3 regions of the Agrobacterium sp. CG160-95 genome follow, and region 2 is predicted to be linked to each of the others. Evidence: riboswitches for the same ligand, from Rfam matches in the RefSeq annotation. Region 2 holds a riboswitch; each other region holds the start of a gene.

Region 1 (9,724 bases), on a different contig from region 2:
TGGACGCAACTGAGGCACGCTTCTCAACAGTTTGAATCTACGCATTGTCCCCTCTGGAAAATAATCCCGGGTTCGGGGCTGATGCGATGGAGCGATCGGGAGGAAAATCCATGAGCGATCAGCCAGTGCGGGCTCAACCGCATAATGAATTTGAAAAAGTGCTGTCGGGAAGTTCGACCCAGGTCGCTGCTTTCGATACGCACAACAAGAGTTTGCTTGAAAAATTCCAGCACTTTCTGCATTCCAGCCCGGCGGCCGTACCGCTGATCGTTCTGGTGTTGTCGCTGGCTGTCTTCGGCATGACCCTGGGCGGCAAGTTTTTCTCGGCCTTTTCGCTGACCCTTATCCTTCAGCAGGTGGCAATCGTCGGCATCGTCGGCGCGGCACAGTCGCTGGTCATTCTGACAGCAGGTATAGATCTTTCGGTCGGTGCGATCATGGTCCTGTCCTCCGTCGTCATGGGACAGTTTACGTTCCGCTATGGTTTGCCTGCCGAACTCTCGATTATCTGCGGTCTCGCAGTCGGCGCATTTTGTGGCTTTATCAATGGCGTGCTGGTTTCGCGCATGCGGCTTCCGCCCTTCATCGTTACACTGGGCATGTGGCAGATCGTGTTGGCCACCAATTTCCTCTATTCGGCCAACGAAACGATCCGCTCACAGGATATCGTCCAACAGGCGCCCATTCTCCAGTTTTTCGGCAACAATGTCCGCATCGGCAGCGCCGTCTTCACCTATGGCGTCATTGCGATGGTTCTGCTGGTTGCCCTGCTCTGGTATGTGCTGAACCGCACCGCCTGGGGTCGACATCTCTATGCAGTGGGTGATGATCCCGACGCAGCCGAACTGGCCGGCGTTAACGTCAAGCGCATGCTGACGACCGTCTACACACTTTCCGGGCTTATCTGCGCCTTCGCGGGCTGGGCTCTCATCGGCCGCATCGGCTCGGTATCGCCGACCGCCGGTCAGTTCGCCAACATCGAATCCATCACCGCAGTGGTCATCGGCGGCATATCGCTGTTTGGCGGACGCGGCTCGATCATGGGCATGATCTTCGGCGCGCTGATCGTCGGTGTCTTCTCTCTCGGCCTGCGACTTATCGGAACAGACCCACAATGGACCTATCTGTTGATCGGCGTCCTTATCATCTTGGCTGTCGCAATCGACCAGTGGATCAGAAAGGTAGCAGGCTGATGGCAAAAGAACCTATCCTCACAGCACGCAATCTCGTTAAACGCTACGGTCGTGTGACTGCGCTCGACAATGCCGATTTTGACCTTTATCCGGGCGAAATCCTCGCTGTCATCGGTGATAACGGTGCTGGAAAATCCTCTCTCATCAAGGCGATTTCCGGTGCGGTGACACCCGATGAAGGGGAGATCAGGCTGGAAGGCAAGCCGGTACAGTTCCGCTCGCCGATCGAGGCGCGCAAGGCTGGTATCGAAACCGTTTATCAGAACCTTGCGCTGTCTCCCGCATTGTCCATAGCCGACAATATGTTTCTCGGCCGTGAAATCCGCAAACCCGGTATTCAGGGAAGCCTGTTCAGGGCACTGGACCGTCCGGCGATGGAAAAGTTTGCCCGTGAGAAACTCTCTGAACTCGGCCTGATGACGATCCAGAACATCAATCAGGCGGTGGAAACCCTCTCCGGCGGCCAGCGCCAGGGTGTTGCGGTGGCGCGTGCAGCCGCCTTCGGCTCCAAGGTCGTCATCCTTGACGAACCGACGGCGGCGCTCGGCGTCAAGGAAAGCCGCCGCGTTCTCGAGCTTATTCTGGATGTGCGCGCGCGAGGGCTACCGATCGTTCTCATCTCGCACAACATGCCGCATGTTTTCGAGGTTGCTGACCGGATTCATATTCATCGGCTGGGCAAGCGTTTGTGCGTCATCAATCCGAAGGACTATACCATGTCCGACGCCGTCGCCTTCATGACGGGCGCCAAGGAAGCGCCAAAGGAAACGCTGGCCGCATGACGCTGAAGCTTGAAACGATCGTCGAAGACGTTCTTCGGCGGGCAGAGGGTAAATCTCGTTTTATCATTGCCATTGCCGGTCCCCCTGGGGCCGGCAAATCCACGCTGGCGGATGCCCTGTGCGGTGCCCTCTTGGCGCGCGGCGAGGCTGCGGCTGTCCTGCCCATGGACGGCTTCCATATGGATAACGGTATTCTCGAAGAACGGGGGCTCTTGCCGCGAAAAGGCGCACCGGAGACCTTCGACGTGCGCGGCTTTCTTGATATCGTCTCCGCAGTTCGTCAGGGCGGGCAGGAAGTTCTTGTCCCGGTTTTTGACCGCTCCCGCGAAATTGCCATTGCCTCCGCTCGCGCCATCGCGCCAGAAACACGCTTCATCCTTGCCGAAGGCAACTATCTGCTGTTGAACGAGGCGCCGTGGACGAAGCTTTCCGGCAGCTTCGATCTTGCCGTCTTCGTAGGCCCATCCGTTGCGGTGCTCGAGGAACGCCTGCGGGATAGATGGCAGGGCTATGGTCTCGATGCGACCGAGATTCACGCCAAACTGTTCGAAAATGATCTTCCCAACGGAAAGCGGGTGATTGAGAACTCCCGCCCCGCCGATATTCGCATCGATATCTGGGAATAACCCGCTGCTTCCGTCCGTAGGCGGCATGGAGCATTCACCGTTAAGCCTTTGTTGACCATGTGTTGAATCTTTTTGATCCACAGGGTGGGGCTTTAGCATGTCTAATTATTGACGAAAAAAATTCATCATATACTATATGTGGTGTTCAAGGTTCTTTCGATTCGCAAGCGTCGGGAGCTAAGACGGGAATTCGGTGCGTAACACCATTATGGTGAAGCAATGCCGAAACTGCCCCCGCAACTGTAAGCGGTTAGCATCGTTCCGATTTGAGCCACTGGCGCTAAAAGCTCCGGGAAGGTGGGAATGGATGTTTTGACCCGTAAGTCAGGAGACCTGCCTTGAGCGAAAACGTCCACGGGCGGGGTGTCCGGAAGGAAGGTGTATGACGCAAATGAATTGCGTGCGCCCTTTTCTGCCCCCTCCAGAACAAGCTTCGGGGTGAAGTCATGCCAGTGCATTTTTATAAGTTTCTACGCTCGTCGGCGTAGACAGAGATCTTACGCGGCCTCACCCGCGCGCCTTGCCAGAATGACAGAACCATCGCCACCCGCTTGTGATTGCAGGCGGGCAATGTTGAGCCGTGCGTAAAAGCGGCTTCGAAAGAGGAAACAATGACCGTCACCGTTTACAGCAAACCCGCCTGCGTCCAGTGCACTGCCACCTATCGTGCGCTTGACCGCATCGGTGTCAGCTACGAGATCGTCGATATCTCCGAAGATGCGGATGCCCTCGATCGCGTTCGCGGCCTTGGTTACATGCAGGTTCCCGTGGTCGTTGCCGGCGAACGCCATTGGGCGGGTTTCCGTCCGGACATGATTGGCTCGATCAGCTGAGGAGGCGATGCGATGGGGCTGATCGTCTATTATTCCAGCCGGTCTGAGAACACTCATCGCTTCCTTCAAAAACTGGGGCGACGATTGCTTCGCCTGCCGCTCGGCGCCGAGGAAGACGTTCCTCACGTGTCGGAGCCCTATGTTCTCGTCACCCCCACCTATGGGGGCGGCGGCATGAAAGGAGCGGTACCGAAACCGGTTATCCGGTTTTTGAACGAGCCCTCAAACCGAAATCTCATTCGCGGCGTCATAGCGGCGGGAAATACGAATTTTGGCGCAGCTTTCGCATCCGCCGGAGATATCGTGTCGCGTAAATGCGCGGTGCCGTTTCTCTACCGCTTCGAGCTTCTCGGCACAGAGGAAGATGTCGCCAACGTCAATCATGGATTGGAACGATTTTGGACACGCTGACCTCAAGCGCGGTGCGCAACACGGATGCCAAACAACAAGTAACTGCCGCGCAGAAACACCTGGACGCGGGACTGGACTATCACGCGCTGAACGCGATGCTGAACCTCTACGATGAAAACGGGAAGATCCAGCTCGACAAGGACCGCCTTGCGGCACGGCAATATTTCCTTCAGCACGTCAATCAAAACACGGTGTTTTTCCATAATCTCAGGGAAAAGCTCGATTATCTCGTGACCGAGGGATATTACGAACAGGAGGTGCTGGACCAGTATTCCTTCAATTTCGTCCGTGACCTCTACGACGAGGCCTATGCCAGAAAGTTCCGTTTTCCGACATTTCTCGGCGCCTTCAAATATTATACGTCCTATACGCTGAAGACTTTCGACGGAAAGCGTTACCTGGAGCGTTATGAGGACCGCGTCTGCATGGTGGCGCTGGCTCTGGCGCGTGGCGACGAGCAACTTGCCCGCGATCTGATGGATGAAATCATTTCCGGCCGCTTCCAGCCGGCAACCCCGACCTTTCTCAACGCCGGCAAGAAAAGCCGCGGTGAGCTGGTTTCGTGTTTTCTGCTGCGTGTGGAAGACAATATGGAAAGCATCGGCCGGTCCATCAATTCAGCATTGCAGCTTTCCAAGCGTGGCGGTGGCGTAGCATTGTCCCTGACCAATATTCGCGAAGCCGGCGCGCCGATCAAACAGATCGAAAACCAGTCCTCCGGCGTGATTCCTGTCATGAAGCTGCTGGAAGATTCGTTCTCCTACGCCAACCAGCTTGGCGCGCGCCAGGGCGCTGGCGCGGTCTATCTGCATGCCCATCACCCCGACATCATGCGTTTCCTCGATACGAAACGTGAAAACGCCGACGAAAAAATCCGCATTAAAACCCTTTCGCTCGGCGTGGTGATCCCCGATATCACCTTCGAACTCGCGAGAAACAACGAGGATATGTACCTGTTCTCGCCGTATGATGTTGAGCGGGTCTATGGCGTGCCGTTTACCGAGATTTCCGTCAGCGAAAAATATCAGGAAATGGTCGCCGACAGCCGCATCCGCAAGAAGAAGATCAAGGCACGCGAGTTCTTCCAAGTCATCGCAGAAATCCAGTTCGAAAGCGGTTACCCCTATATAATGTTCGAGGATACGGTTAACCGCGCCAATCCGATCGCCGGCCGTATCAGCATGAGCAATCTCTGCTCGGAAATTCTACAGGTCAGCGAGGCGAGCGAATTCAACGACGATCTCTCTTACAGCCATATGGGCAAGGATATTTCCTGCAATCTCGGCTCGCTCAACATTGCTTCAGCAATGGATTCGGCTGATTTCGGCAAGACGATCGAAACCTCCATCCGGGCGCTGACGGCCGTTTCTGACATGAGCCACATCTCGTCTGTCCCTTCCGTGGAAAAGGGCAATGATGCGAGCCACGCCATCGGGCTTGGTCAGATGAACCTGCATGGCTATCTGGCGCGCGAGCGCATCTTCTACGGCTCCGAAGAAGGCATCGATTTCACCAATATCTATTTCTACACGGTGACCTATCACGCCATCCGCGCCAGCAATCGCCTTGCCACTGAAAGGGGCCAGAGCTTCAAGGGCTTTGAAAACTCCAAATATGCCTCGGGCGACTACTTCGATAAATATACCGACCGGGAATGGCTGCCCGCGACGGAAAAGGTCCGCGACCTTTTTGAGAAAGCCAGCATTTCCATTCCGACACAGGAGGACTGGAAAGCGTTGAAGCAGGCCGTCATGGAGACCGGCCTCTATAACCAGAACCTTCAGGCCGTGCCGCCCACAGGCTCGATCTCCTATATCAATCACTCGACCTCCTCGATCCATCCCATCGTCTCGAAGATTGAAATTCGCAAGGAAGGCAAGATCGGCCGTGTTTATTATCCGGCTTCCTACCTTTCGAACGACAATCTCGAATATTATCAGGATGCCTACGAAATCGGTCCGGAAAAGATCATAGATACCTATGCGGCGGCCACCCAGCATGTCGATCAGGGCCTGTCGCTGACACTGTTCTTCCGCGATACGGCAACGACGCGCGATATCAACCGGGCGCAGATCTACGCCTGGAAAAAAGGCATCAAGACCATCTATTACATCCGTTTGCGCCAGATGGCGCTGGAAGGCACGCAGGTTCAGGGCTGCGTATCCTGCACGCTCTGAATTGAGGGACAAGACAATGAACATTGCCGTAAAACCCGCGTCCCGTATTCGCGCGGTCAACTGGAACCGCATCGAGGATGACAAGGATCTCGAAGTCTGGAATCGCCTGACATCGAATTTCTGGCTACCGGAAAAGGTGCCGCTCTCCAACGATATCCCGTCCTGGGGAACGTTGAAGCCGGAAGAGCAGACCCTGACGATCCGCGTCTTCACCGGGCTGACATTGCTGGACACGATCCAGAATGGCGTCGGTTCCGTGCGCCTGATGGCGGATTCTGCGACGCCGCACGAGGAGGCGGTGCTTTCCAACATCTCCTTTATGGAGGCGGTCCACGCCCGCTCCTATTCCTCGATCTTCTCGACGCTCTGCTCCACGCCTGACGTCGATGACGCCTATCGCTGGTCGGAGGAGAACGAATTCCTGCAACGCAAATCCGCGCTCATCATGCGCGAATATGATAGCGGAAATCCGTTGAAAATGAAGGTCGCCAGCGTGTTTCTGGAGAGCTTCCTGTTCTATTCCGGCTTCTACCTGCCAATGTTCTGGTCAAGTCGCGCCAAGCTTACCAACACGGCCGATTTGATCCGTCTCATCATTCGCGATGAGGCCGTGCATGGCTATTACATCGGCTACAAGTTCCAGCGCGCGCTCGAACGTCTGGGCGAAGCGGAAAAACAGGAGATCAAGGATTTCGCCTTTGATCTTTTGCTCGAGCTTTACGACAACGAGGCCAAATATACCCAAGACCTCTATGACGGCGTTGGCCTGACGGAGGACGTCAAGCAGTTCCTGCATTACAACGCCAACAAGGCCTTGATGAATCTGGGTTACGAGGCGCTGTTTCCGCCCGAGGCCTGCCGGGTCAATCCTGCGATCCTCTCGGCGCTGTCTCCCAATGCCGACGAGAACCACGACTTCTTCTCCGGCTCCGGCTCGTCCTATGTCATCGGCAAGGCGGTCGCCACAGAAGACGAAGACTGGGATTTCTGAACCGGTTGTCGCCAAGAACCCGCAAAAGTTATTGCGGGTTCACGACCTGGCTCGCAAGCCGGAAGGGGCTGGATACTGTTGCCCCGATAGCATCGAACACAAAGGCACCCGCGCGGCCTATGCCGTTTTCGCCGTTGCCGTTCCGGCTCGCCTCCAGTTGTGGCACCAGCGACGCGAGTGCCGCATAGCGGTCGTGGTTGAGCGGATCCGATGCCTTGAGCTTGGAGATGTCAACGAACTGAACGCCCTCTTTCAGGGCGGCTTCCTGCACTTGAGGATCGGTCACATCCAGCGCGCCGATGCGGGTGACATCGGCCCCCAGGATGGAGGAAGCCTTCAGGGCGCGGTCGTCCTTGGAGACGAGAATGGTGAGCGGCGGATTGAGCCTTCCCACCACCTCGATCTGCTTGCGGAAAACATCGGCGTCGATATCCGGCGCGGCCAGCACTACCTGTAGTTTGGAGAGCACATCGTTCCTGCCTTCGAAGCGCAATTGTCGCAGCGCTTCCATGACCAGCCAGCCGCCCATGCTGTGACCGAACACGACAATGCTTTTTTTCGGTGTCTGCCTGGTAAGGTCTGTCAGCACCATGGCCAGCGCGTCTCGCGAATAGGTCGCTGATTCCTTGTCGGCCACGTAACCGGTGACGCTCGCCTGGGACGGCCAGGAAAAGACCAGCGGCACACCATCCATATTGGCATCGGCTGCCATTTGTGCCGCACGGAACAAGGCCTCCTGATAGCTGTAATTATAGCCATGCACAAAAAGCGCAATCTGCTTGCCGGAGCGGGTGACGTCGCCAAGATCGGAATTGAAACGCGTTTTCGTCAGCATATCGGCTTTGGTGACGACAAAATCCTTGCTCGGGTTCGGCTTACCTTTGGACCATTCGATATTTCCGCTTTTATGGCTGGGAGGAATGGAAATGTCGAAGCGCGCATAATTCAGCTCAGCCGCCCGCCCAGCGCTAAAGCCCTTTTTGGCCTCGTTGTTTTTCTCCCGCGTGCTCGCCACATAGGCTGTCACGATTTTCGTATCGGTGGTCTTGGTGTTTATGGCCTGCAACACATCCGCCCCCGGTCTGCCCGCGCAGGATGAAAGAAGGCTGAAAGCGAGGAGGAGCGAAAAAATCAGGCGCATGGATGGGGTTACCGATAATGAGGGACCACGCATAAATAACCGGACGCTCAAAAAGTTGCTACTGGAGACTGGATTGCGGTGTGGTGGCATTATGTTCAATGCGGACGACGCATTCCCCACCTTGCTATCCAGCTATGTTCGTTTTAGGCCGTACAGATGACGAATAAGGTGTCGCTTTTACGGCTGAAACTCACGGACTTCCGCAACTATGCGGCGGCGGCGCTCGCGCTGGATGACCGCCACGTGGTGCTGACGGGTGACAACGGTTCCGGCAAGACCAATCTCCTGGAGGCCGTTTCGTTTCTGTCGCCCGGAAGGGGCCTGCGCCGCGCCACCCTGTCCGATGTGACGCGAGTGGGGGCGGAGGCCGCCGGTTTTTCGATTTTTGCGGACGTCGACGGCATGGACGGCGAGGTCGCCATCGGAACCGGGATCGAGGGTGACGGCGAGGTAGTGTCGCGCCGCCTGAGGCTGAACGGGACATCGGTGAAGTCGGTCGATGAATTGACGGATCATCTGCGGGTGCTGTGGCTGACGCCTGCCATGGATGGGCTTTTTACCGGTTCATCCTCGGATCGCCGGCGTTTTCTCGATCGGTTGGTGCTCTCGCTCGATCCCGCGCATGGACGGCGGGCAAGCGACTTCGAAAAGGCCATGCGCGGCCGCAACCGTCTGCTTTCGGAAGGCCGTTTCGATCCGGTCTGGCTGGACGGTATCGAGAAGCAGATGGCGGAACTCGGCATTTCCATGGCGCTCGCGCGCTATGAAATGTTGGGTCTTTTGAAGAGCCTCATCGAAGGCCGTTCCGGCAATGCTGCCTTCCCCTCTGCAGCGCTGGCGCTCTCGGGTTTCATGGACGACACGCTCAACCGGCCGGCTGTCGATCTGGAAGACGAGTATAGGCTTACGCTGCGCGAAGGCCGGTATCGAGACGCGGCGGCAGGCCGCACGCTTGATGGACCGCACCGTGTCGATCTGTTCGTGCGCCACGCGGAAAAGAACATGGAGGCAGAGCGTTGCTCGACCGGAGAACAGAAGGCGCTGCTGGTGGGATTGGTGCTTGCGCATGCCCAGCTCACCGCCAACATGACCGGCCATGCGCCGGTTCTGCTGCTCGACGAAATTGCCGCGCATCTGGATGAGGGCAGGCGGGCGGCTCTGTTCGATCTCATTCACGCACTCGGTGGTCAGAGTTTCATGACCGGAACGGATGCGGCAATGTTCTCCGCCCTTGGCGACAGGGCGCAATTCTTCAATGTTTCCCACGGGGGCATCACGGCATGACGGCGAAAAAATGGAGTGCGACATGGACCCGCTGAGCCCGGACGAAATCGAACGCTACAAGCGCCATATTCTCTTGCCGGAAATCGGCGGTGCCGGGCAGCAGCGTCTGAAGGCTGCGCGGGTGCTGGTAATCGGGGCTGGTGGCCTCGGCGCGCCTGTCCTTCATTATCTTGCTGCAGCCGGTGTCGGCACGCTTGGCCTGATCGATGACGACGTGGTCTCCCTGTCCAATCTCCAGCGGCAGGTGATCCACGATACCGGCACGATCGGTGAGCTGAAAACGGCA
Region 2 (9,724 bases):
TTTGCTGCATGGCCATCAAGGCGATGCGCCATCTGGTGGTGGGAACCGATCTGGCGACGGTCACCGAGAACCCCGGCAAATACTGGCGCCACCTGACTGGTGATAGCCAGCTGCGCTGGATCGGCCCGGACAAGGGCGCGATGCATCTCGCCACCGGCGCTGTCGTCAATGCTGTCTGGGATTTGCTGGCCAAAAAGGCGGGAAAGCCGGTCTGGCAGCTTGTTGCCGATATGAGCCCGGAAGAAATCGCCGATATCGTCGATTACCGTTATCTGACTGACGTGCTGACGAAGGACGATGCACTTGCGATCCTCAAAAAAGCCGAAAGCGGCAAAAAGGAACGTATCGAGACGCTGAAGAACGAAGGCTACGCCTGCTACACCACATCAGCCGGCTGGCTCGGTTATGACGACGCCAAGCTGCGCCGTCTTTGCCAGGAAGCGATCGATGCCGGTTTCAACCATGTAAAGATGAAGGTTGGCCGTGATCTCGAAGACGATATCCGCCGCCTCACCATCGCCCGCGAGGTGATCGGCCCCGACCGTTATCTGATGATCGACGCCAACCAAGTGTGGGAAGTGGATCAGGCGATTGAATGGGTCAAGCAACTTGCCTTCGCCAAGCCCTTCTTCATTGAAGAGCCGACCAGCCCGGACGATGTCGCCGGCCATCGCAAGATCCGTGCAGCCATCGGCTCCGTGAAGGTGGCAACCGGCGAAATGTGCCAGAACCGTATCATGTTCAAGCAGTTCATCGCCGAAGGTGCAATCGACGTCGTGCAGATCGACAGCTGCCGCATGGGTGGTCTCAACGAGGTGCTGGCGGTTCTGTTGATTGCTGCCAAATACAATTTGCCGGTCTGGCCGCATGCCGGTGGCGTCGGCCTTTGCGAATATGTGCAGCATCTGTCGATGATCGACTATCTCGTGGTTTCCGGCACCAAGGAAGGCCGCGTGATCGAATATGTCGACCATCTGCACGAGCATTTCATCGAACCCTGCGATATTCGCAATGCCGCGTACATGCCGCCGAAGCTGCCCGGTTTCTCCATTGAAATGAAGCCGGATTCTATTGCGACCTACACGTTCAAGGGATGATTGAAGGATAACAGCGCTTCCGTGAGGCGCTGCCACTCCGCTTCGCTGCCGGGAAGGCCGAAACGCATGTCGTTCGGCCTTTCATCAAAAATGCGCACCAGAATGCCGTGCCGGCCAAGGTGATCGAACAGTTCTTTGGCCCGGTGGTCCCGCACCAGGGTAAACAGGGGCGTACCGCCGGCAATCTTCAGGCACACTTTTTCCAGCAATTCACTCATACGCTGTGCTTCTGCCGCAAGCCGGAGGCGCATGGCTGATTGCCATTCCCTGTCCGCCAAAGCCTGCGTCGCGATATTGAGCGCCGGCCCGGATACTGCCCAGGGGCCAAGCCTTGCCTCCAGCTCGGCAGCGATGTCGGGATGCGCAAGCGCAAAACCGAGCCGGACCCCTGCCATGCCATAGAACTTGCCGAAGGATCGCAGTACCACCAGCGCGTCGCGCCCTGCGACATTCGCAAGACTTTCCGTATGTCCTGTCTCGATAAAGGCCTCGTCTACGACGAGCAGGCCGCCTTTGCGGCGCATCGCCTCGGCCAGCGACAACAAAGCTTCTCGATCAGTGACGCGACCATCGGGGTTGTTGGGATTGACCACCACCGCATAGTCGTAAGCTGACAGATCACCGATATGGTCTACCTCGGTCACGGTCAGTCCGGCCATGCGCGCGGTTCGGGCATGTTCGGCATAAGCGGGGGAGAGCACGGCTCCGCTTTTCGCTCCGCGTTCGAGTGCCAGGTGAGCCAGCAATGGCATCAGCATCTGGGTGCCCGGGGACAGTGCCACATGCCCCGTGGATGGTGCGCCGAAAGAGGCGCCAGCCAGCCTTTTCAATTCTTCGGCCGCGTCAGGCTCCGGCAGGCGGGCAAATGCGCTGGCGGGAACGGGAGAATGCGGGTAGGAGTGCGGATTGATCCCGGTCGACAGGTCGATCCACGGTTCCGGCGCTTCAGGAAACATCAGACGCGCCTTGCCGAGATTGCCGCCGTGACGGATCGCAGCCTGCGCTTTTTCCGGTACCTTATCGCCCATGTTCTTCGCTCTCGCTTTCCTGTCGCTCTTGATCGAACGCCTGACTGGATATCCGGACTGGCTGTTCAAACGCATCGGTCATCCCGTCACCTGGATCGGTTCGCTTATCGCGCTGCTGGACGAAAAATGGAACCGGGAGAGTGCTTCATTTTCGCAGCGCAAGGCTGCAGGCGTCGCGGCGCTTTCCGTTTTTCTGGCGCTGACGGTGCTTGTTGCATGGTTAGTGCAATCGGTTCTGCTTTTATTGCCCCTTGGTCTGTTGCTTGTTGCGGTGCTTGGGGCGTCGCTTCCGGCCCAAAAAAGTCTGGAACAGCATGTGGAGGCCGTCGCCATTGCGCTGGAACGCGAGGGGATTGACGGCGGGCGCAAAGCTGTCTCCATGATCGTCGGGCGCGATCCGCAGGCGCTGGATGAGGCGGCAATCTGCCGGGCGGCGATTGAAAGCCTGGCTGAAAATTTCTCTGACGGCATTGTCGCCCCTTCCCTCTGGCTTGGTCTTCTGGGGCTGCCAGGCGGTGCGGGTTATAAGGCAATCAACACGGCCGACAGCATGATCGGTCATCGCTCGCCACGCCATGAGGCCTTTGGTTGGGCGTCGGCCCGGCTGGACGATCTGGTCAATTTGCCGGCATCGAGACTGAGCGGCGGTCTTTTCGTGGTCGCCGCGTTTTTCGTGAAGGGTGCATCACCGAAAGGGGCAATTGCCGCGATACGCCGCGATGCGCGGCATCACCGCTCTCCCAATGCCGGCTGGCCGGAGGCGGCATTGGCCGGGGCACTGGGCTTTGCGCTGGCCGGGCCGCGCTCCTATGGCGGGCAGATGATCGAGGCTCGTTTCATGGGCGAAGGCGGAAGAGCGACACTGGTTGCTGGCGATATTCGCACAGCGCTCAGGCTGGCGAGGATCGCAGACTTCCTGCTGATCGCGCTGTTCGGATTGCTGGCAATCCTTATCGCGCTATAGAAAGCAGTCTGTCGAGATCGAGGTGGTTCTCCATATGGGCCGCCAGGCGATCAAGAACGGCATCCACCTGCGCATCATAGTTCAATTCAGTGCCCTGCCCACCAAGCCGCTCAAGCCACGCCCCGCGTTGGCGGTCATCCGCAAACAGGCCGTGGATATAGGTGCCTAAGATGCGGCCATCGGGCGAAATTGCGCCATCGGCATGTCCGTCAATGGTCGAAAATGGCAGGTTGCCCGCGGCACCCGTCGTTTCCCCAACATGCATTTCATAGCCGGATAAGGGAATTCCGTCGAAACTCTGTCCCTGGACGGAAACGAGCCTCTTGTCGCCCGTCAAAACCGTCGTCACATCCAGCAGGCCCAACCCATCGACCGTCATTGGTGGTCCTTCGATGCCGTCAGGGTCGGCAACGGTTTTTCCAAGCATCTGGTATCCGCCGCAGAGACCGAGAACATAACCTCCGCGGCGCACATGTGCCTTGATGTCGATGTCGAGGCCTGCATTTTTCAGCGCGGCGAGATCAGCTATGGTGGATTTCGAACCGCAGAGCAGAACCAGCCGGCAATCGGCGGGAATGGTCTCGCCCTGCCGCACTCGGATCAGCTCCACATCCGGCTCCATGTCGAGCGGATCCAGATCGTCGAAATTGGAGATATGCGGCAGGATCGGCACGGCAATGCGGATTTTCGCGCCGGGCTTTTGTTGCGCCGGGCCGGTAAGCCCAAGGGCGTCCTCCGCCGGCAATTTCGCAGCATCGGAAAAATGCGGCAATAGCCCGATGGACGCCCAGCCGGTCTTTTCCGCGATCATCCGCATGCCGTCTGAAAACAGCGTAGGGTCACCGCGAAAGCGGTTCACGATGAAGCCCTCTATCATCGCGGCATCATCGCGTTCGAGAACGGTTTTTGTGCCCACGAGGCTGGCGATGACCCCGCCCCGGTCGATATCGCCGATCAGAATCACGGGAGCATCCGCGGCGCGGGCAAAACCCATATTGGCGATGTCGTTGGCGCGGAGGTTGATTTCGGAAGCACTTCCCGCCCCTTCCACCAGCACCAGATCGGCCTGTTGTTTCAGGTGCTCGAAGCTCTCCAGCACACGCGGCATCAGCCCGGCTTTCATGTGCTGATAATCGGCAGCCTTGGCATTGCCGACAATTTTACCCTGTACGACGACCTGTGCGCCGGTTTCGCTCTGCGGCTTTAAAAGCACCGGGTTCATGTGAACCGACAGCGGAACGCCTGCAGCCCGCGCCTGCAGCGCCTGCGCGCGACCGATCTCGCCGCCATCGGCAGTGACCGCCGCATTGTTCGACATGTTCTGCGGCTTGAACGGCATGACGGACAGGCCACGCCTGACGAAGGCGCGGGCAAGGCCAGCCACCATCAGCGATTTGCCGACATCCGAGCCGGTTCCCTGAAACATCAGCACACGTGCACTCATGTCAGTATTCTATCCCGGCCTGCGCCTTTACGCCTGCCTTGAAGTGATGTTTGACGAGGGTCATTTCCGTCACCATGTCGGCAGCGTCGATCAACGGCTGTTTGGCGTTGCGGCCGGTAACGATGACATGCAGATCGGATCTACGGTTGGAAAGCGTTTCGACGACCTCTTCCAGCGGCAGGTAATCATAGCGGAGCGCAATGTTCAGTTCGTCGAGAACCAGCAATCCGATCGTCTCGTCGGCCATCAGTGCTTTCGCTTCCTCCCAGGCCTTTGTAGCTGCCGCGACATCGCGCTTCAGGTCCTGCGTGTCCCAGGTAAACCCCTCGCCCATAGTGCGCCATTCCACCCTGTCGCCGAACAAAGTCAGGGCCTGCTGTTCACCCGTCGACCATGCGCCCTTGATGAATTGCACGACGCCGACCCGCCGCCCGGTGCCGAGCATGCGCAAAGCAAGGCCGAAAGCGGCCGTGGATTTGCCTTTGCCAGGGCCGGTATTGATCATCAGCAGACCTTTTTCGATGGTCTTTTCCGCGACTTCGGCATCCTGAACCGTCTTGCGGTTGACCATTTTCTGCCGGTGGCGTTCGGCTTCGCTGTCGCTGATATCGCGTGTCATCGCGTTTTCCTTCTCGTCCAGAGGCGCGGGACCTTATGCCCCCGCCATTCGGAGCGGCGACTATACTCAATTTGCCGCACCCGGCAATCGACAAGCCGGCAGCATTGACCGTCACGCCCGTTCAGCCTAAGGGTAAGGCACTGACGGTCTTTTCCCGGCAACGGGAAAAGCTAAGAGGGAACACGGTTCCACCCCATACCGGGTCATTCCGTGGCTGCCCCCGCAACTGTAAGCGGTAAGCCCGCACTGTGAAGCCACTGGACCATAAAATTGGTCCGGGAAGGTGGTGCAGGGTGTTTTAAAGCCGCAAGCCAGGAGACCTGCCGTTTCAGGAAAAAACGTCTCCCGGGCGGGGTGCTCCGGTCAGCCGGTCGAATTGAATTGCAGCCGCGCTTTTCAGTGCGCTGTTTTCGACATCCGCACCCCGACGAGTTTAAAGGCGCGGAAAGCGGAACGGTTTGGATATTACCACAACATCTTCTTGTGCGGACGGGACAATGGAAGCCAACACAGCTTCTGGCGTGGTCGTTTTTGTCTGCCGAAGCTGTCGCGACGACACCGATCCCAATGCGGAGCCGCGCCCCGGCACCATCCTTGCGGAAGCTGCCATCGCAAAAGCGCGTGACTCCGGCATCGATGTTCGCTCCGTCAATTGCCTTGCCAATTGCAAACGCGGCCTCAGTGCCGTGCTGCGCGGTGCCGATGGCTGGTCCTATGTATTCGGCGGGCTGACGCCCAACGATGCGGAAGACCTGCTCACGGGCGCGCAAATGCTGGCCGCCTCCGCAGATGGCCTGATGCCCTGGCGCGGCCGCCCCGACACATTGAAGCGCGGCATGGTGGCGCGCATTCCCCCATTCGATTTTACCGAGGAGAGATCATGAGCACCCTTCTGGACCGCGTTCCCTGCACCATCGTCACCGGCTTTCTGGGGGCTGGAAAAACCACGCTGCTGCGCGGTCTCCTCGAAAAGCTTGATGGCAAGCGGCTTGCCATCATCGTCAACGAATTCGGTGATATCGGCATCGATGGCGATATCCTCAAGGGATGCGGCATTGAGAGCTGCCCGGAGGAAAACATCGTTGAGCTGGCCAATGGCTGCATCTGCTGCACGGTGGCGGATGATTTCCAGCCGGCCATCGAGCAGATTCTGAGCCGCCAGCCGAAGGTGGAGCATATCCTCATCGAGACCTCCGGCCTTGCCCTACCCAAGCCGCTGGTGCAGGCATTTCAATGGCCGGCCATCAAGAGCCGCGTGACGGTTGACGCTGTGGTGGCTGTTGTGGATGGCGCTGCCCTTGCCGAGGGTCAGGTGGCGCATGACATGGAAGCCCTTGCCGCCCAGCGCGCAAATGACGAAGCCCTCGATCACGACGATCCGGTCGAAGAGGTTTTTGAGGACCAGATCGCCTGTGCCGATCTTATCGTGCTGACCAAGGCGGATCTGCTCGATAGCGCCGGTCTGGAAAAGGCGAAGGCTCATATTCTCGAGCATTTGCCGCGGGCCGCAAAGATCGTCGTCGCCTCGAATGGCGTCATCGATCCGGCCGTGCTGATCGGCCTCGGTCTTGCGGTTGAAGAGGATATCGAAAACCGCCGCACCCATCACGATGGTGAACTCGACCACGAACATGACGATTTCGACAGCTTCGTCATCGACCTGCCGGCCGTGACCGATCCGGAAGCGCTGGCGGCTCGTATCGCCGAGACAGCGGCTGCGGAAAATGTTCTGCGCATCAAAGGTTTCGTCGAAGTATCCACCAAGCCGATGCGCCTGCAGGTGCAGGCAGTCGGTAGCCGCGTCAACCATTATTATGACCGTCCCTGGGCGGCCGGTGAAGAGCGCCGCAGCCGCCTCGTCGTCATAGGCGAAAAGGGCCTCAACCGCGAAAAGATCGAACAGATGCTGGCCGCCTGATAGAAATGCACATTCTCGCCACCACATCTTCGTCTCTGGACGACCTGATCGAGCCGGTTGATCTCAACCAGCCGCGATCGGATGTGGTGATGCTGTCTTTTTCGGCAAGCGATCTTGCCGGGCTGGAACAGGCATGGCGGCAGGCAGAGGGCGCGCTTCCGTCCCTGTCCGCTGCCAACCTCTCCGAGCTTCGGCATCCGATGTCGGTCGATCTGTGGATCGAAAAGACGGCCGAACATGCCCGTGTCATCCTTATCCGGATTCTCGGCGGCGCGGAACGCTGGCGCTATGGCGTCGATCAGCTCAGCACGATGGCGCGGCGACGTGGCATAAAACTTATGCTCCTGCCGGGTGAATGCAGTGAGAGAGACGAAAAGCTCGAAGCGGCCTCGACTGTTGATCGCCAGACGTTGGCGTCCGTCCTCGCCTTCTTCCGCGAGGGTGGGCGGGAAAATATGGACCGGCTTGCCATTGGTCTTGCTGCCCTTGTAAGTGGTGGCGCATGGCCAGATATCGAGGCTCAACCGCTGCCGAAAGCCGGCTTTTACCGGCCGGGTAAAGGCGTCGTGGATCAGGCGGAAGCCTGCGCCGGTTTTCCCGCCGGTGCAGCTGTCCTTCCCATTCTCTTTTACCGCTCCATGCTTCTTGCGGCCGATGCGGCGCCCGTGGATGCGCTTTTTAATGCGCTCTCTCAGCGCGGTTTTGCGCCATTGCCGATTTTCGTCAGCGGCCTCAAGGATGGGGAGGCAATTCGCTTTCTCGAAACCGTACTGCCCGAACTCCAGCCCGCCGCCATCGTTGCCGCCACAGCTTTTGCCAGTCAGATGGATGACAGCGGTAAAACCCTGTTTGATCGCCTCGGCGTGCCGGTGTTTCAGGTGGTTATGGCGACGACGCGACGGGACGGCTGGGCGGAAAATGCGCGCGGTCTCAACCCTTCCGATCTTGCCATGCATGTGGTTCTGCCGGAACTCGATGGCCGGATTCTTGCTGGCGCAATCTCATTCAAGCAGGTGCGGACTGATGGCGGTATCAGCCTCATCAATGTACCGGAGGCTGATCGCGTCGAACAGGTGGCAAACCGAATCGCTGCCTTTCTGCAATTAAAACAGTCCACGCCACAGGAACGGCGGATCGTCATTCTGATGCCGGATTATCCCGGTGCTGCGCCAGGGCGCACGGGTTATGCCGTTGGTCTCGATGTCCCGCAAAGCGTGCTTGAAATGCTGCGCGATCTGGCCGCGGCAGGATATGTGGTTTCGGATATTCCCGAAACGGCGCGGGCTTTGCTGGATTGTGTCGAGCAGCAGGAAGCGGCTGTCGGACTTTCAGACTATCGTGATTTTCTTTTGGGTTTGCCTGAAGGGGTTGCCGCCTCCGTGGATAGCACGTGGGGTTCGGCCGAACAGGACGACGCACTAGCCGACGGCGCATTCCGTTTTCGCGTCGCCCGTTTCGGCCAGATATTCGTGGCCCTGGCACCGGATCGTGGGCGAAATGAGGATCGGCGGGTGGATTACCATGACCCTGCCCTACCGCCACGTCATGCGTTGGTCGCTTTCGGCGCCTGGATGCAGCGTGTCGCAGGGGCGCATGCCATTGTGCATGTCGGTGCGCATGGCACGCTGGAATGGCTGCCCGGCAAGACAGTTGCGCTTTCCCGCGATTGTTTTCCTGAAATCGTCACCGGGTCTTTGCCGGTGGTCTATCCGTTCATCGTTTCCAATCCGGGCGAAGCGGCGGTTGCCAAACGGCGGATCGCTGCCGTCACGATCGGCCATGTTCCGCCTGTGCTGGTAGATGCCGGGCTTTCGCCGGAACAATCGGCTCTGGAACAGCTCGTCGACGAATATGCGCAGGCGGATGGGCTCGACCGCCGCCGCCGCGACCGGCTGGCGAAACTGATCGTAGAGAAGGCGCTGGAAACCGGTCTTGCGGCGGATGCCGGTGTCGGTGCAAAGGACGATGCCGATGCGGCGCTGTCGCGCATCGACGCCTTCCTCTGTGACCTGAAGGACTTCGCCATCAAGGATGGCCAGCATGTTTTTGGCCGCAGCCCCGAAGGCGAGACCGATCTTCTGAGGCTTGAAAGTGCTGCGGCGGAAAAAACAGCGCTGCTTGCCGCGCTCGATGGCCGCCATATTGTCCCCGGTCCTTCCGGCGCACCCGCGCGCGGGCGTCTCGATGTCCTGCCGACGGGCCGCAATCTTTATGCTGCCGATCCGCGCACCATGCCGACGCCGACGGCTTTCGAGCTGGGCCGCATGGCGGGCGAAGAAGTGCTTCGGCACCATCTGCAATCCCATGGCGACTGGCCGAAACATCTGGTTTTTGATCTCTGGGGCAGCGCCAGCCTGCGCAATGGCGGCGAGGATGTGGCGCAGGCGCTGCATCTGATGGGGGCGAGACCGATCCATGACCTGGCGACGGGCCGCGTCACAGGCATCGAGGTTCTGCCGCCGGCCAGTATCGGGCGGCCGCGTGTCGACGTCACATTCCGGATTTCCGGCCTGTTCCGCGACATGTTTCCGGCGTTGATCGCTCTTCTAGACGCCGCCGCCAAGGCCGTCGCGCGGCGGGATGAAGCGCCGGGTGACAATCCGCTGGCGGAAGAAGCGGCGGCACTCGGGCATATACCGGCACGCATCTTCGGC
Region 3 (9,724 bases), on a different contig from region 2:
TGCGCGACGCAACCTTCGCGAATGTTTCGACCCCTAAAAATACCCCATGAAACTTAGGGGACTCAGTCATGACGACTATCGCAGCAACAACCAGCAGCTATTACGCAACTCCGGTCCGAACCCTTGAGCCGACAAAGACCAGGGAAACAAATGCAACCACCGAGGCCTTGCTGGAACTGACACGGGCGGCACACCGCGCGATTTCCAGCGCCGAGAGCGTTGCCGTTTCCGCCGCACCTGCCGCCGCCAGCGTTTCCGCCGGACTTGCCGCAGCACTTTGGAACCTGGACAGCGGCGCACAGGCCACAACCGAACCGGCGGTAGATATCGCCGCATCAGCGCAGCCTGACGCCGCCTCCAGCATCGAGACAGAAGTTCTCAAAGCCCTGGCGCAGGCACTCGGCGTGGATGCTGCCGCCTGACACCCATTGAACGGCAGGCTGAAAAGCTATATCTCTAGAGACTAGAGCATCCGGCTCGTTCTTGTCCCGGCTGCTCTTGAGGATATGGAGAAGGCAATGCTGTCCATCGGTGAATTGTCCAAACGTACCGGCGTGAAGGTTCCGACGATCCGCTATTATGAGCAGATGGGCCTCATCCGCGAGGCAGACCGCTCGGAAGGCAACCAGCGCCGTTACGAAAAATCCGATCTCGAAAGGCTGGCTTTCATCCGCCATGCCCGCGATATCGGGCTCAATATTGACGCTATCAAAGAATTGATTGCGCTCAGCCAGCACCGGCAAATGCCGTGCGAGGGTGCGGACCGCATTGCCGCCGAACACCTCGCCCATGTGCGCGAAAAAATCAGCAGCCTCAAGAAGCTCGAGCATGAGCTGGAACGTATCGTCTCCCATTGCCATGGTCATTCGATCGAGGATTGTTACGTCATCCGCGCACTTTCCGACCATGGCATGTGCGAAGGCGAGCATTGAGGCTGAAGAGCAGGCTTGACAGATTTCAGATTCGAGCGCATTGCATGGACATGATCAACGAACGCGCACCCATCTCCTGCTCGTACTTTTGGGCCTACCTGTAAAGGGCGGCTCGACAGATCATTTTGTCAACAAGCCGCCGTCAGGCGGCTTTGTTGTTTTTCAAGCGTCCTGACGGCATCGATAAAACCGAAGGACCAGAAAAATGACCGAAGATAGTTCCCTTACACTGGAAAGACCGCCCGTCGTCATCATTCGTGGCGCACGCAAGACCGATTTGCCTGAGCTCAATGAGATGATCACCCTGCTTGCCACCTTTCATGGCGATGCGGCGGCGATTACGCCGGCGAAACTGGAACGCGACCTGTTCGGCCCGCTTCCCTGGGTGCATGGGCTGGTTGCGGAAGCCGACGGCGCATTGATCGGTTACGCCCTGATGCTGCCGCTCTACAGGGCGCAGGAAGGCCGCCGCGGGCTTGAGCTACACCATCTTTTCGTGCGTGACGGTCACCGCGGCCATGGCACCGGCCAGCACCTGGTTTCCCGCGCCCGCGATATCGCCAAGCGCCTCGGTTGCGACTATCTTTCCGTCAGCGCCACGACCGGCAATGTCGCCGCGCATCGTTTCTACGAAAGCATGGATTTCGCGCCGCGCCCGGTCACCGGCATGCGCTACATGCAGTCTATCGCCTGATTGCAACCTTTGGAGACGGCCATGACACGGATTGCCATTGCGCTTGCGCAGGATTTTGCGGACTGGGAACCGGCGCTGCTTGCCGCCGCCGCGCGCGGCTATCTCGGCGTCGAGATCGTTTACGCAACCCCGGACGGCCGGCCCGTGGTTTCAATGGGCGGGCTCAACGTTACGCCCGACACATCATATGACGCGCTTGATCCTGCTAACATCGATGCGCTCGCCATTCCCGGCGGCCTTAGCTGGGAAAAGGGAACGGCTGTCGATCTTGGCGGGCTGGTACAGCGGTTTCGCGAGAAGGGCCGACTGGTTGCCGGCATCTGCGCGGCTGCCAGCGCGCTTGCAGGCACGGGCGCCCTTGATGACGTCGCCCATACCGGCAATTCGCTCGCCTCTCACAAGGCCTCTCCGTCCTATCGCGGCGAAGCGCTCTATCGCGACCAGCCGAAGGCGGTCAGCGATGGCGGCATCGTAACCGCAGCCGGCAGTGCACCGGTCAGTTTCGCAGTGGAAATTCTGAAACACCTCGGCCTCTTTGGTCCGGAAGCCGAGGCGGAACTTGGAATTTTTGCGGCGAACACCGGTGAAGCTCACCTTGGTGTCGAGAGTTTTGCGGATCCTCCCACCCTCATTCCTGTGCTTGTCACAGGAATGAGGGTGGTGGAGAAGTTAAGCCGCGAGACCATCACAAATCACCCCTGATCAAGCACCCGGCAGACACGGGGCGCGACATCCCCGCACTCCCCCGCAATCGCACGGCGGATATCGCGGCTGTTGAGATGCAGACTGCGACCGGCCGGTAAAGCCGAGCGTTTTATCTTGGCAAGGGCTGCGGCCGTAAAGGCAGCCTCATTGTCATGAAAATAGGCGAGCGCCGCTTCCCGTTCCGGGCTGACGACGAGGACTGCCTTGAAGGCAAGGCGGTGCACGGCGCAGAAAGCGCCGTGACCGGGAACGGCAAAACGCAGCGCGTCGAGTTCCTCACTCCATTCGGCTGCGTCCTGCATGGTTTCAAGCCTGCTGGAAGCGCTTCAGGAAAAACGCGCTCAATGTTCCGAGCAAGGCCCAGAAGACAAAGCTGGTCACGGCGGCGGCAACGATGAACTGTCGTTCCAGCGGCAGCGGTGCCAGCGCATGTTCACCTTCCGGCGGCAGGGGCGCGCCCACCACATGTGGTGCAACGATCAACACCAGTGCGAGCACGATTGCCCAGGGTTCGCGGCGGAATGCGATCAGCGCAATGCCGCCTGCGGTCGCCGCAACCGTCGAAAGCCACCAGATTTGACGCGCCTCAAGCGCGGCCGCCGGGCTGCCCGGTAGTTCCGGCGGCAGGCCGATCATCGGCGCAAGCATGACGGCGGCAAAACCGGCCACACCCCACAAAAGGCCTTCGCGCCAGCCGGCATCGGTGCCGCGTAGCGAGATGAGGCCGGTGAGCACCAGTGCATAACCGATGGCGGTCAGCACGTTGGCGGCGACCGTATAGGCGGTGCGCTCGAGGCCGTCGGCCGGAGACCAGGCTTCCTCGTTATGTTCGTGCGCGGGAACGGCAGCGCCGGTCGTGGCCGGAGCATCGTGGCTGTGGGGCGCTTCGCCACCCGCATTTTCATAGGTTTCCGCCTTCAGGATCAGCGGCGTGGTGCCGAAAGCCTGCATGGCCGAAACGGCGAAGCCGCCAACGATGCCGACGAGGACGGCGGTAAAAACGATATTGCGAAAGAACGACATGCTTTTTCCCTCAATGGCAAGGGAAAGCATTGGCATGACGTGTGTCATGCGCAGCGTTGTGAACGGCTTCCACATGCGAAAAGCCGACAAAACCGACGACGAACAGACCAAGCACGATCGCCGTCAGCGATTGCGCCAAGCTCCCCGTTTTTGCTGAAACGGCGGCATTTACCGTATTCTGGTTGATGGACATGGTGACCCCTCTTACGGCGCGACCCCGCGCCTTTAGACGCGGCGGAACGGCAAACGCCGTACAGCCGCATGCGATACACTTCACCACGGGGATACGAGACTGACACAGGGCGGCACGTTCAAGCACCACCACCCTGAAATTCCGCTCTTCCGGACACCCCGCCGGCATGGACATTTCCGTGATGGCAGGTCTCCTGGCTTACGGGTCAAAACCTGAAACACCTTCCCGGCATTGCCCTCGCCCATATCCGGCGAGATGCTTACCAGTGGCATTTCGTTTCAGGCTCTCCGCTCACAGTTGCGGGGGCAGCCACGAATGAGGATGTCTCCCTATCGTGTTCCCTTTTCACCTTCCGGAACGCCCGGAAGGAACCATCACAGGATCGTTATCCGATGGGTGTGGGTGGGAGTCAATGGCAGGCCGGCGTGAGAATCGCGCGCCGTGGCTGGATGCCGGATCAAGTCCGGCATGACGGCAAAGGGCTACCGTGCCGGGATGGCCTTCAGATAGGCGGCGATCGCATTGCGGTCATCAGCCGTCAGATGCGCCATATTCTGCTGCACCTTGACCATGGAGCCGCCGACGCTGTCGAATTCCGGGGTGAAGCCGGTTTCCAGATAGTTGGCAATATCGGCCGCCTCCCAGCTTCCGACGCTCTGCGAGCCGGGGGTAATATCGGGAATGCGGCCCTCGCCTTCGGGATTTGGACCACCGGCCAGCCATTTGCCATCGAGAAAACCACCAAGCGCATTGCGCGGCGTGTGACATTCGCCGCAATGGCCCGGGCCTTCCACCAGATATTGGCCGCGCAGCAATTCGGCATTGGCATCGGCAAGCTCGACGCGGGGTGGCGCGGATGTATCGAAATAGAGGAATTTCCAGCCGCCCAATGCCATGCGCATGTTGAAGGGGAACGGCAGTTCGTGATCCGGCACGTCATTCTGGCTGGCGGGCAGAACCCGCAGATAACCGAAGAGGTCGTTGATGTCCTTCTGCGTCATGCGGGCATAGGAGGCGTAAGGGAAGGACGGGTAGAGATGTTCGCCGTTCTTGCCGACGCCGCGCGTCATCGCATCGCCGAATTCCGAAAGCGTCCAGCCGCCAATGCCATGCTGCGGATCGGAGGAAATATTGGGCACATGGAAGGTGCCGAAGGGGCTTTTCAACGCTTGCCCGCCCGAAAGCGTCAAAAGCGCATCGCCCTTGGCATCTGGTGCCGCATGGCAACTTGCGCAGCCGCCCGCCCAGAACAGCGTTTCGCCATTGGCAAGGTCCGGCTCGCCAAGGCTCACCCAGTGGCTGGGTGCCTGACGCACAGGCGCGGTGACCCAGGCGAAAATGCCGAAACCGGCAATGGCCGCCACCGCGATCCCGCCCGCGAGCTTCGTCCAAATGGAGGCCATGACCCCTCTCCCCATTATCACCTGATGAGATCAGGCATCATTCCCGCTGAAAAAAACGCCGCCGGGAAGCGGCGTTCTTAATAGGATCACTTCTTTAGACGGTAGGTCTGGTGGCACGCACCACAATCGGCACCGAGGGTCTGCATGGCGGCGGTGACGCCTGCCTGATCGGCGGGAAGGCTGGCGAGGACCTTGTCCGCATCGGCACCGAGCTTGGCGGCCTTGGACTTGAAGTCATCGAAATTTTCCCAGATCGCGGGTGCCGCAGCACTGCCGGTCTCGCTGCCCGGGGGAAACTGGTCGGGGAAAGCCTTGGCGTTGGTGCTGATGGTCGTCACGGCAGCCTTTACGGCTTCGGCGTCATAAGGCTTCTGGCCCTTGGAGATGGCAGCAAGCGCCCCCATGGAGCCGCCGATCTGCTTCATCATGCCTTCACGTTTTTCGACTTCGCCGGCAGCGTAGACCGCTCCGGCGCAAAGACAGCCGAAAAGCATGGCCGCCGCGATGGTTTTCAGTTTCATACATTCTCTCCTTGATTCCGGCAGATGCCGAACGCGCGATAACGGCGCGAGGATGCCCTTTCCGCATGGCGAAAAGAAGTCACATTGCAGTGAATTTCCCCAAGAAAACAGAAGTCTAGGAGAGTGCTTCCCAAAGCGTAACCAGGGCTGCGGCAATCAGCATGAAACCGGCGGCGCGGCCGATGAAAATCGTCGCGGCAGGCGAGGAAACGAGCCATGCCCGGCTTTTATCCGCCGTCAGCGCCAGAGCGCCATAGACCGTGAACTGCGTGATGGCCACCATCGCGCCCATTACCAGACCCTGCATCCAGATTGGACCATAGTCGGGTTTGAGGAATTGCGGATAGATCGCCATCATGAAGAGATAGGCTTTCGGATTGGAAAGGCAGGTGAGCACGGCCCGCCAGAACGCCTTTCTGACAGAGGCGCTCGCCTGCGCTTCATCGCCATTGACGGTAATGGCGCTGCGCATCAGGCCGATGCCGATCCAGACCATGTAAGCGGCGCCGGCGACCAGCAGCGGCAGGAACAGCGACGGCATCCAGGCGGCAAGCATGCCGACGCCCAACGCACCGTAAAGTGAATGCACCATGCCGCCGGCGCTCATGCCGCTTGCCGCGGAAAGCCCGGCTCTTTTGCCACCCGTCAACGCACTTGCCAGCACGAACAGCATATCCATGCCCGGCAGGATGATGATGCCGAACAGGACCAGAAAGAAAAGCCAGAGATTTTCGGCGTAACTCATGTCAGTATCTCCCAAAACAGTTTTCGACACATTCGGGAAAACTCATGTTTCTCAATGTGTTTTGCTGCTTATAGGAAAAGCCAACTGACAGCGTTGTGTCAGTTGCGTTGGGAAACCACCGGGAAAAACGGCAATGCGCAAGGCATCGAGACTGTTCGAGATCATCCAGATCCTGCGGGTGGCGCGCAGGCCGATCACCGCGCAGACCATTGCCGAGGCACTGGAGGTCACGGTGCGCTCGGTCTATCGCGATATTTCGGCCCTTCAGACCATGCGCGTACCGATCGAAGGCGAACGCGGCGTCGGTTATATCCTGCGTCCCGGCTTCAACCTGCCGCCGCTGATGTTTTCCATCGAGGAGACGGAGGCGATCGTGCTTGCGCTCGCCATGGTCGCGCGCACGGGCGATACCGAATTGCGGCAGGCGGCCAAAAAGGTCAGCGACAAGATTGCGGCATCCCTGCCCGAACCCCTGTCGAAAACCCTGTCGGCCAATGCCCTGCACGCCTGGGGCAGCATCGCGCCCTCACCCGCCGGCGTCGATCTTGCCATGGTCAGGCGGGCGGTGCGCGACGAGGAGCGGTTGGACATAACCTATGGCGACGAAACCGGCGTGGAGACCCGGCGACAGATCCGGCCCATCGCCATGATCTATTATTCGGAGACGACCAATATCGTCGCCTGGTGCGAGCTCAGGCAAGCGATCCGCAATTTCCGCTCCGACCGCGTTCTGACCTGCAAGACAACCGGCAGCTTTTTCAAGATGGAAGGCGAAAGGTTGCGGCAATTGTGGATGAGCGGCTGGCAGAGCAATCAGCTGGGGACTTCGGAACGAACGACGAATCAAGCCGGCGCGTAAAAGCAACTGATTTAGCGCGTCTTTCAATCTTCGTTGTGTGTCGGTGCCCCCGTCTCAACCGCCATTCCTGTGACAGTAATGACGGTTGAGAGGGTGGTGCTGACTTCAAAGCAAGGCAGCGTTATGCCGCAAATGCTCCAGCACCCTATCGTCCTCGCGCCCGAAACCGCGGATGACGATTCGGTCGGCAAACACATCGGCAATGGCGAAGGTGTTCTGGTCGGGCGTATCCACCATGCCCTTGAAGTTGACGAAGTGAGTGTTGCCCAGCACCCCGTAATTGCCCTCATGATTATGGCCGCTGAACCATGCGACGACCGAAGGGTGTACATCCAGAAGATCAACGATGCGGGGCGCGTCCCACATATTATGGGCGTTGTTCGGATAGACCGGATAGTGGCAGAGAATGACCACTTGTTCACCCGCCGCATCCGCCTTTTGCAGAACGGTCCGCAGCCATTCGAACTGTTCGTCGCTGAGCGACGCATTCCAGTCCTGCGCATTGATCGCACCCACCTCGTGCAGGTGCTTCAGACGCTCTTGCGCCAGCGTGCGGCGTGGATCGCCGGGCGGCGGGGCAAACAGGCTGACCTCGTTGCCGTCAAGCACCACGAAACGTATCTCACCGATGGTGAAATCGTGCCAGGGCGACGCCATGCCGAGGCGGGAATGGATGGCGGACAGGTGTTCGGCGGCAACGGCGAAATCGTGATTTCCCGGCAGCATCACCGAAGGGTGGCGAAGCTGCTCGTAGACGCCAAGGATCGCATCGAAATTTTCAAAACCGCGATCGATGATATCGCCCAGCGTTACCACGAAGGCCAGTTCCTCGCGATTGAAGGCGTCGATCGCTTCGCCAAGCTTTTTCGGGCTTTCGGCATAATACCGGCCCATATCCGGGCGGGGTTCGGCATCGGCATATTGGGGATCGGCAACAATGCCGAATGAGAAGAGCGGTGTGGTTTTTTCAGTCATGATGCGCCGCGATAAACCGGGCGGATGACAGGCTTGTGACAAATGGAAGCGACACGCTGGATTGTCGATCTCAAAAGCAGAACACCCGGCCTTTGGGGGGCCGGGTGCTCAAAAAATTACAATCCGCAAAACTTACTTGGAAGCGGCTTCGTAACGCTCCAGGACGTAGTCCCAGTTGATGAGGTTGTCGACGAAGGCTTCGAGGTACTTCGGACGCAGGTTGCGGTAGTCGATGTAGTAGGAGTGTTCCCATACGTCGACGCCGAGGATCGGTTCTGCACCATGAACCAGCGGGTTTTCGCCGTTCGGGGTCTTGGAGATTTCGAGCTTGCCGTTCTTGACGGAAACCCATGCCCAGCCGGAGCCGAACTGCGTGGTGCCGGCAGCGATGAAATCAGCCTTGAACTTGTCGTAACCGCCGAGATCGGAGGCGAATGCCTGTTCCAGCTTGCCCGGCAGCTTGTTGCCGCCGCCGTCCTTCTTCAGCCACTTCCAGAAATGGACGTGGTTGTAATGCTGGGCAGCATTGTTGAAGAGACCAGCATTGGTGCCAAACGACTTCTTCACGACTTCCTCAAGCGAAAGGTCGGAAAGACCGGCTTCCGCCGCCAGCTTGTTGCCGTTGTCGACATATGCCTTGTGGTGCTTGTCGTGATGGAACTCGAGCGTCTCGCGCGACATGTATGGTGCAAGCGCGTCGTAGTCGTAGGGGAGTTCAGGAAGTTCGAAGGCCATGGTTTTTACTCCTTTTTGCAGCGGGTTACCGCTCCTAGAAACCGTGTGAGCGGACCATAGGAGCGAACCTCTGTTTGGGCAACCTGTGAAATATCAAAATGTTCCGACAAAAGAGAAAATTCCTCTCAAGCCAGCCGCCACCACATTTGTTTCACAACCCTGGCGTACTGTTTTCCACCCTATCGGTTCGCTTTTGATGAAATTGCAGGAAGGAAATTCCATGACCCGCCCCATGATCCATCGCGCGCTGCTTCTCGCCGCCTTCTCCTCGCTGGCGCTACCCGCCGTCGCATCGTCTGACGATGCGTGGAAGGAATTCGTGGCGGATGTGCAGACGGCGTGCCTTGGCGCCGGCAAAGACATGATCGAGGACGCCAAGGTGGTGGTCGATCCGGTGGGCAGCGAGAATTATGGCCTCGCCGTCCTCACCGGCAAGGCCAAGGGCGCGGATGCGACGATCAGCCATATCTGCGTTTACGACAAGAAGACCAAGGCCGTCGAACTCGGCAGCGAGCTTGCCAGCGATACGCTGAAGGTTGAAATCCCCGGCTCTACCAAGCCCTGAGGTTTCAGAAACGGGGCGTGGTGTCGCCATCGCCCAGCGCGCGCTGCATCAGCACCGTGTCCAGCCACTGGCCGTGTTTCCAGCCGATGGACTTGAATGTGCCGACATGCTCGAAACCGGCGGCGCGGTGAACCCCGATGGAGGCGGCGTTGGCGCTATCGCCGATGACCGCAATCATTTGCCGGAAGCCGCGCGAAGTCGCATCCTCGATCAGCGCATCGAGCAGCTTGCGGCCAATTCCCATGCCCTTCATGGCCGGATCGATATAAACGGAATTCTCCACAGCAGCACCATAGGCCGGGCGCGGACGATAGGCGCCGGCATAGGCATATCCGGCTATCTTTCCGTCGATTTCGGCGACGAGATAGGAGTAG

Evidence for each region. A riboswitch is a leader RNA that binds a small molecule or an ion and turns the genes downstream of it on or off. The one in region 2 is predicted to bind cobalamin.
Region 1: it holds a riboswitch for cobalamin, as region 2 does, so the genes downstream of both, nrdH (glutaredoxin-like protein NrdH) here and ACQZ63_RS20980 (DUF1636 family protein) in region 2, are expected to answer to the same signal.
Region 3: it holds a riboswitch for cobalamin, as region 2 does, so the genes downstream of both, ACQZ63_RS02895 (CbtB domain-containing protein) here and ACQZ63_RS20980 (DUF1636 family protein) in region 2, are expected to answer to the same signal.

What each region holds. Positions count from the first base shown of each region.
Region 1 covers NZ_JBNWDU010000001.1:1,337,194-1,346,917, reverse strand. The annotation lists gene ACQZ63_RS06685 (ABC transporter permease) at 111-1,193, shown strand; gene ACQZ63_RS06680 (ATP-binding cassette domain-containing protein) at 1,193-1,975, shown strand; gene ACQZ63_RS06675 (nucleoside triphosphate hydrolase) at 1,972-2,601, shown strand; cobalamin riboswitch at 2,733-2,956, shown strand; gene nrdH (glutaredoxin-like protein NrdH) at 3,213-3,434, shown strand; gene nrdI (class Ib ribonucleoside-diphosphate reductase assembly flavoprotein NrdI) at 3,447-3,845, shown strand; gene nrdE (class 1b ribonucleoside-diphosphate reductase subunit alpha) at 3,833-6,022, shown strand; gene nrdF (class 1b ribonucleoside-diphosphate reductase subunit beta) at 6,039-7,013, shown strand; gene ACQZ63_RS06650 (alpha/beta hydrolase) at 7,042-8,154, opposite strand; gene recF (DNA replication/repair protein RecF) at 8,311-9,438, shown strand; gene ACQZ63_RS06640 (molybdopterin-synthase adenylyltransferase MoeB) at 9,461-9,724, shown strand, end outside.
Region 2 covers NZ_JBNWDU010000006.1:287,005-296,728, reverse strand. The annotation lists gene ACQZ63_RS21005 (L-fuconate dehydratase) at 1-1,097, shown strand, start outside; gene cobD (threonine-phosphate decarboxylase CobD) at 1,079-2,125, opposite strand; gene cbiB (adenosylcobinamide-phosphate synthase CbiB) at 2,124-3,089, shown strand; gene ACQZ63_RS20990 (cobyric acid synthase) at 3,076-4,533, opposite strand; gene cobO (cob(I)yrinic acid a,c-diamide adenosyltransferase) at 4,535-5,152, opposite strand; cobalamin riboswitch at 5,280-5,494, shown strand; gene ACQZ63_RS20980 (DUF1636 family protein) at 5,650-6,036, shown strand; gene cobW (cobalamin biosynthesis protein CobW) at 6,033-7,070, shown strand; gene cobN (cobaltochelatase subunit CobN) at 7,076-9,724, shown strand, end outside.
Region 3 covers NZ_JBNWDU010000001.1:567,624-577,347, forward strand. The annotation lists gene ACQZ63_RS02865 (hypothetical protein) at 69-422, shown strand; gene ACQZ63_RS02870 (MerR family transcriptional regulator) at 519-932, shown strand; gene ACQZ63_RS02875 (GNAT family N-acetyltransferase) at 1,138-1,626, shown strand; partial or broken gene ACQZ63_RS02880 (type 1 glutamine amidotransferase family protein) at 1,648-2,202, shown strand; gene ACQZ63_RS02885 (hypothetical protein) at 2,319-2,633, opposite strand; gene ACQZ63_RS02890 (CbtA family protein) at 2,638-3,354, opposite strand; gene ACQZ63_RS02895 (CbtB domain-containing protein) at 3,365-3,547, opposite strand; cobalamin riboswitch at 3,714-3,938, opposite strand; gene ACQZ63_RS02900 (c-type cytochrome) at 4,030-4,950, opposite strand; gene ACQZ63_RS02905 (c-type cytochrome) at 5,037-5,471, opposite strand; gene ACQZ63_RS02910 (LysE family translocator) at 5,587-6,216, opposite strand; gene ACQZ63_RS02915 (helix-turn-helix transcriptional regulator) at 6,350-7,075, shown strand; gene ACQZ63_RS02920 (metallophosphoesterase) at 7,181-8,050, opposite strand; gene ACQZ63_RS02925 (superoxide dismutase) at 8,183-8,785, opposite strand; gene ACQZ63_RS02930 (hypothetical protein) at 9,006-9,350, shown strand; gene ACQZ63_RS02935 (GNAT family N-acetyltransferase) at 9,355-9,724, opposite strand, start outside.